2 linked regions of the Halohasta litchfieldiae genome follow. The main gene of each other region encodes a partner of the protein of the gene in region 2 in a complex. Links are inferred from orthologs where the notes say so. Each region holds a gene or a part of one and is shown on either strand. Other genes may lie near its edges.

Region 1 (3,306 bases), 2.6 Mb from region 2 along the record:
GTCGGCCGCAACGGTGTCGGTAAAACAACGCTGCTGAAAGCAGTCATGGGGTTGTTAGAACCTGAAGCCGGAACCGTGCAGTTCAACGGTGAGGATGTAACTGCCGAATCGGCCGACGTTCACGCCCGCCGAGGAATCGGCTACGTTCCACAGGGCCGAGACGTTTTTGCAGGGCTGACTGTCGAGCAGAACCTCATGATCGGTGAAGGAATCGGAACCGGCGAAGAGACGCTCTACGACCGCGTATACGACTACTTCCCGATCCTCGAAGAACGAGCCGATCAGGATGCTGGAACTATGAGCGGCGGCCAACAGCAGATGCTGGCAATTGGCCGTGCACTCGTCGGTGATCCCGATCTGTTGTTGGTCGACGAACCATCCGAGGGTGTCCAACCGTCGATTGTGCAATCTATTACCGAGGACCTCAAGCGGATCAACGAGGAGTTTGGCACGACGATTTTGTTCGTCGAGCAGAACTTGTCTGTGATTCAGGGGCTCGCCGAGCGCTGTTATGCGATGGACCACGGCCGGATGGTCGACGAACTCGATGGGGCTACGCTTGCGGACCGCGACCACCTCGAAGAGTACCTCGTGGTATAGTCGGGGAAACGGCTTTTCGACTCACAACCGCACGAATTTCTACCGGCCACTCCATTTTCTACTGCTCTCAGACCGCCGGCGATGGTACAGAGTTTGTGGTAGAAAACACAGTCGACGTTGTCGACCGAACCTGAACTGCCTCGACGTCGAATAGACGAAGCTCGATAGCAGTTGCTCTGATTTTGATTCTTCGAAAATGAAAACCGAAAACAGCGTTAGCGGGCTGCAGCTGCAACGCGTTCGCGCTCTTCCTTCTGGGAGATCGCGTACGTCTGGACGTCGTAGCTGGCTGCACCGATGATCTGCTGGGCGAGTGCCTCGGCAGCAGTCGTTTTCGATTTGTAGCTGGCGTTTTTTGTCCCAACGGCGAGGAACTTCAGGGCCTCGTCGACACGGCGCTGTGGGGCGACGTCGACGGCCTTGGGAACCGAGATCCCACCGTATTTGAGGCGAACAGTCTCCTCACGTGGGGCGGCGTTTTCGACCGCACGGACCAGCACCTGCACTGGGTTTTCTTCGGTCCGCTCGTGGACGATCTCGAAGGCGTCCTGAACGATCGAAGCGGCCTGCTGTTTTTTGCCCGTGTTTTCTTCGGTCTGCATCAGCCGGTTGATGAGCCGCTCGACGATCGAGATCTCGCTTTTCTCGAACTGTTTCGAGGCGTGTCGACCCATCGTGTGAGCGATCGGCGTCACGGTGAGATACGTCTGGGTACTGGGATCGGTGTACTCGATCTCCGAGACATCCCACACACCGAACAGCAGTGCGCCCTCGACAGCCGACTCTTTGGCTTCCTCGGCGTCTTCGGCGTCGACTTCCTCAGCGTCAACATCCTCAGTTTCGGCGTCGACTTCTTCGGCGTCAACATCCTCAGCGTCGATCTCTTCTTCCTCTACGTCTTCGGAGACGTCAGATTCGCTCTCGGACATTATCGCACCGGTTTCTCTGCGTTGCCGCGGACGAGTTCGATCATCGAAACGCCGTTGACCTTCTCGACCTTGTAGTTGACACCCGAAAGGTCGCCCATTGCACGACCCTTCGCGCCACCGATTCCGGCAATCGTGACCTCGTCGTGTTCGTCGATGAACGAGATCGCACCGTCACCGGGACAGAAGGCGGTGACCTGCTTGCCGTTCTTGATGAGCTGGACCCGAACACATTTTCGGATCGCGGAGTTCGGCTGCTTTGCTTCGATACCGACCTTTTCGAGGACGATGCCGCGTCCCTGCGGTGCGCCTTCGAGTGGGTCTGACTTCTTTTTGAGCCCGCGCTCTCGTCGAGCGTACTCGGAGTCCGACCAGCGTCGCTTCTGCCGGTCTTTCTTGAGCTTCCGGGCGGCATATTTGCCGTTGGCCATGTAGCCTCTCGTTTCGGATGCGGATACTTAAGCATCTCTCTTTGGACTCAGCGAAACCCACGCAAATCGCTTCTTAGGGGTCGCTAATCGAATCTGAGACTGTTTCCCAGTGTGAGATAAAACGGAGTGAAACCGACTCGGAGCGCACAAAACGGACGGAAAGCCGCTTACAGCTAGTCGACAGTCTCAAAGAACAGAACGTCGACTGTCTGTGTCAGTTGACTGTTGTGAGAAGCTACGTCAACTGAATGTCGTCGATATCGTGTTGTCGACGGGCCAGTCGACGCGCCGTCTCGATATGTTGGCCGTTCGAGCCGATAGCGACCCCACGGTCGGCGTCGACCACCTCGACGTAGGCGACCCGGTCGCCCTGTTCGGAGATCGTCACCCCGCGAACGACTGCGGGGGCGAGTGCGTTTTCGACGAACGCTGCGGGTGTCTCGGCGTCCTCAACGAGGTCGACTGTCCGGCCGATTTTCTCCTCGACACGACGGACGATCCGCCCGTCGGGACCGATAGCGTCGGCCATCTCACCGGCCGGGATCAGAAACACCACACGGTCGCTCTCGACGAGACAGTCGTTGGGGCTGACGTCGGTCTCCTCGTCGAACAGCCCCATATACCGTCGTGCCTCGTCGGAGAGCGTGACTTTCATGGTCAGTCGTCGGCCGGGTTGGCGTCAATCGATCCCATGCGGAGTTTGACGTCGCCGGTGCCCAGTGCAATCGGTTTGCCAGCGATGACGTTCTCGATGATGCCGTTGAGATCGTCGCTCTGGCCGTGAACCGCGGCGTCCAGCAGGTGGTTGACCGTCACCTCGAAGGCCGCACGCGCCAGCACCGAGTCCTTCGAGCCCGAAATTCCGTGTCGACCAATCGACTCAATCGTCCCTTCGTTGGTCATGATGTCGGCGACCAGCATCAGGTGCCGAATGTTCACGTCGTCGAGACCCTGCTCGCGGAGCGTGTCAATCGTCTCGTTGATGATCGCCTCGCGGGCGGCCTCGACGCCGAGTTCCGCACGGATCTCGTGGATGTTGTTACACGTAGAGCGGCTGGCGTCGACGCCCTCGATGTGGAGCACGTCGCCGAACGCCGATCCCTCGGTGTAGAGGACGAACTCCTCGCCGTCCTCTAACTCCTCTTTCCGGATCACGACGCGGCTGATCTCTTCGATCCCCTTGAAGACGATCTCTCGGAGCTGTTCGACGAGCTGGAGCAGTTCTCGGTAGCTCGGTTCGTTGGGACCGAACTCGATTGCCATCCCGCTCTGCCGGGTCGAAACACCGAGTTTGTCCTCGATGGTTTCGGAAATCTCAGTGGCGACGGTGTTTGCGGAGTCGACCGTTG
Region 2 (3,265 bases):
GTCGGCGAACGTTGTGACCTCGCCAATCGTCCCTTCCAGTTCGTCGAGCATCTCGTTGAACGCGAGACCGACCTGCTGCATGGCCTCACTTTCGCCGTTGGGGTCGACGCGCTGGGTCAGATCGCCGTTGGCGACCTGCCGCATCGTTCGCTCGTAGCTCTCGGCCTGCTGTTCGATTCTGGAGGCTCGGCGCTCCATTTCGTCGCGGGCCGCTTGGGCCTCTTGGGTGGCGTCTTCGGCCTCGTGGCGGGCCTCGTCGGCGGCCGAAATCTCCTGTCGCAGGGAGCGACGCATCGATTCGAACGAGCGGTAGAGCTGGCCGATTTCGTCGCTGCGCTCGGTTTCGAGTTCGACATCAAGATCACCGTCGGCCATCCGGTCGGCCTTGCCGGCCAGATGGCGCAACGAAATAATCGTCTGGCTACCGATGGTGACGCCGATCAGCGCGAGACTGATTACCGTCAGCAGGATGAGGCCGAGGATGCTCGACCCCAACTCCCCGCTGCCGGCTCCGAGCGCCTCGACTGCCTCGATATGCACGAACAGCCCGGCGCCGACGACGATTCCGACGACCCCGAGCAGCGACAACGTCAGCTTTGCCGCGTAGCTTCCGCGGATGAAGTTCAGTGACTGCTCCGTACTCATAGTGATACCAACTAGTAAGATATCGTGTATCATAAAACCACAACACGCAGTTATCAGTGCTGAGAGTCGTCTACAGGTAGTTCAGAGATCAGTCGGGTGAGCGTGGTAGCTCGTCGACAGTCCCCAGTCGTCGACCAGTGTCTGTAGGCTCCGAACGCCGAATGTTTCGGTCGCGTAGTGGCCTGCCAGAATGGCGTTGATATTGGCCTCGCGAGCCTGATGGTAGAGCTTCTGTTTGCCCTCGCCAGTTATCAGGAGGTCGACGTCCGCCGCGATGGCCTCGTCGAGCCAGTCGCTGCCGCTACCGGTGACGATGGCGACGGTCGCTACCTCGTCGGGGCCGAAGTCGAATGTCTGGACGCTGTCGGTGCCCTCCAGTTCGGTTTCGAGTTGGGTCGTGATCTCGTCGACCGAACGGGCCTCACCCAGTCGACCCTGCTGGCCAATCGTCACAGGACCCATCGATCCAAAAGGAGCGGTGTCGGCCAATCCCAGCAGATCTGCGATTCCCGCCGCGTTGCCGACCGACTGGTGGCCATCAAGCGGGAGATGCGAGACGTAGAGCGCGATGTCGTTTTTGATAAGCGGTGCAATCCGCCGGTACTGCCGGTCGGTGACGCGTTCGATCCCGCCCCACGAGAGTCCGTGGTGGGTCACGAGCACGTCAGCGTCTGCGTCGACCGCGGCCTCAATCGTTGCCTCGGCGGCGTCGACCGCGAACGCGGCGTGATCTACGTCTTGCTCGGGGGGGCCAATCTGCAGGCCATTGGCGCTGGCGTCGACATCCGCATACGCGTCGGTCTGCAGTTCCTCATCTAATCGCGCGGTAAACGTCGAGAGTTCCATACCGACCGCTACGCGGCGAGCGGCTTGTAAGCCACGGACTCGCTACCGCAGCGAGACCAAAAGAGAGCAGTTACTCGATGGAGACGGCGTTGACCTGCCCGTCCTGGCCGGGTCGGGAGGTGACGCGGGCCTTGCCCTCGCTGGTTTCGATGACTGCGCCCTTCGTGATGATGTTCCGTCGGACGTAGTTGACGTTCGAGGGGTTCTCGACGACGTCCTCGATTGTGACTTCGGTCGTCTCGCCGCCGTCCGACAGCTGTGCGACGTTCGTCGACAGCGCGCGGAGTTTGTCATCGTTGCCACGGGCGTCGATGATCTGGAGGCGTGGTTCGGCGACAGTGGTCTCGGCTGGCTCGCGGCCGAGCTGGTGCCGTTTCTTTTTGCTGAAATGTTTGAGCCGTCCGCCGGTCCGCTTCCGCGTAGAGTGTCCCTGATCTTTCATACTCCGAACTGAACACCAGCAGCTACTTGAATCGCTCGAAACGACGCGGCTCGACCACCGCCGCCAGAGGGGCGAGAAGGCCAGTGGGCTCGCCGTTCTTCACAAAGTGTTGTCACTATTTGAGTACGCGATTCTGAAATTTGTACTTTCGCTGGATATTCGTTGGTTTGAGTAGGGTAAAAACACAGATCTAATCACCTTATACACATATTATTAGCTATTAAACTGTCCAGCTGTCGACTTAGGCAGGTATATTTCTGACAATGTAAACGATTAGGGTTATATGTGTCCGGACAAGACCGTTTTACCGTGACTACACGGATGGATGTGCCACATACCGAACTAAAATCGCACGTCTGTCCACACTGACCAAACCATGAGCCAGAAAAAGAAAGAGGAGTACAAAGACGGGCTGTACGGAGACGAGGTACGCGAAAAACTGATAGAGTTCGCCGAGAAGGGGTACGATTCAATCCCCGAAGACGAAAAGGACGCGTGGCTCTCGCGGTTCAAGTTCTGGGGCGTCTTCGCCCACCGGTCTGGCCAGGAGGGCTACTTCATGATGCGGCTGACCAACTGTAATGGCATCTTGGAGCCGGGGCAACTCCGGGCCATCGGTGAGGTCGCCCGCGACTACGCCCAGGGACCGATTGGCAACCCCGAGTACGGCAACGGGTGGATCGACTTCACCACGCGACAGTCGGTCCAACTCCACTGGATCAAACTCGAAGACGTCCCGAAAATCTGGGAGAAACTCGAAGGCACGGGCGTCACCACCCGATCTGCGGGCGGCGACACGATGCGAAACATCTCGGGGTGTGCGGTCGCCGGCAAGGCCAAAGACGAAATCGTCGACACGCTGCCGATCCTCGAACGGTTCCAAGATCAAATCCGCGGCGACAACGCGCTGTGCAACATGCCCCGGAAGTTCAACATCTCGATCACCGGAACGCCCGAGGGCGGCGCACAGGACTCGATCAACGACATCGGTCTCGAACCAGCGAAAAAGGAGATCGACGGCGAGGAGACGCTTGGTTTCAACGTTCGCGTCGGCGGCGGCCTCGGTGGTCACGAACCACGCGTCGCACGCTCGATCAACGTATTCGTCGAGCCGGACAACGCCGTCGACGTCGTCCGTGGCTTCGTCGAACTCTACCACGAACACGGCGACCGCGAAGTCAGATCGAAAAACCGCTCGCGCTTTTTCGTCGACGACAAAGGCACAGAGTGGATCCGAGAGACGCTTCAGGAGGACTTCGTCGACTTTGAACTGAAAACGGGCGGCAAAGACATGCGGGAAAACTACACGTTCAACGCCGGCCGCGACAGCGA

Evidence for each region.
Region 1: HALTADL_RS16310 (region 2) and HALTADL_RS03045 share a complex: the UniProt entries of both Methanocaldococcus jannaschii proteins name them as parts of the 30S ribosomal subunit. The link is inferred for Halohasta litchfieldiae from one-to-one orthologs.

Annotation. Positions count from the first base shown.
Region 1 is NZ_CP024845.1:610,758-614,063, reverse strand. The notes cover bases 244-3,227. They hold HALTADL_RS03045 (30S ribosomal protein S12), read right to left. Parts: upstream 1,958-3,227; coding sequence 1,529-1,957; downstream 244-1,528. Other genes in these bases: rpoA2 (DNA-directed RNA polymerase subunit A''), read right to left, coding at 2,615-3,227; HALTADL_RS03040 (NusA-like transcription termination signal-binding factor), read right to left, coding at 2,193-2,612; HALTADL_RS03050 (30S ribosomal protein S7), read right to left, coding at 816-1,529; HALTADL_RS03055 (ABC transporter ATP-binding protein), read left to right, coding at 244-600. Outside these bases: more of HALTADL_RS03055, read left to right, coding at 1-243; more of rpoA2, read right to left, coding at 3,228-3,306. UniProt on the Methanocaldococcus jannaschii protein: With S4 and S5 plays an important role in translational accuracy. Located at the interface of the 30S and 50S subunits.
Region 2 is NZ_CP024845.1:3,202,527-3,205,791, forward strand. The notes cover bases 248-3,190. They hold HALTADL_RS16310 (30S ribosomal protein S8e), read right to left. Parts: upstream 1,934-3,190; coding sequence 1,562-1,933; downstream 248-1,561. Other genes in these bases: HALTADL_RS16300 (methyl-accepting chemotaxis protein), read right to left, coding at 248-645; HALTADL_RS16305 (Nif3-like dinuclear metal center hexameric protein), read right to left, coding at 727-1,491; HALTADL_RS16315 (nitrite/sulfite reductase), read left to right, coding at 2,310-3,190. Outside these bases: more of HALTADL_RS16300, read right to left, coding at 1-247; more of HALTADL_RS16315, read left to right, coding at 3,191-3,265.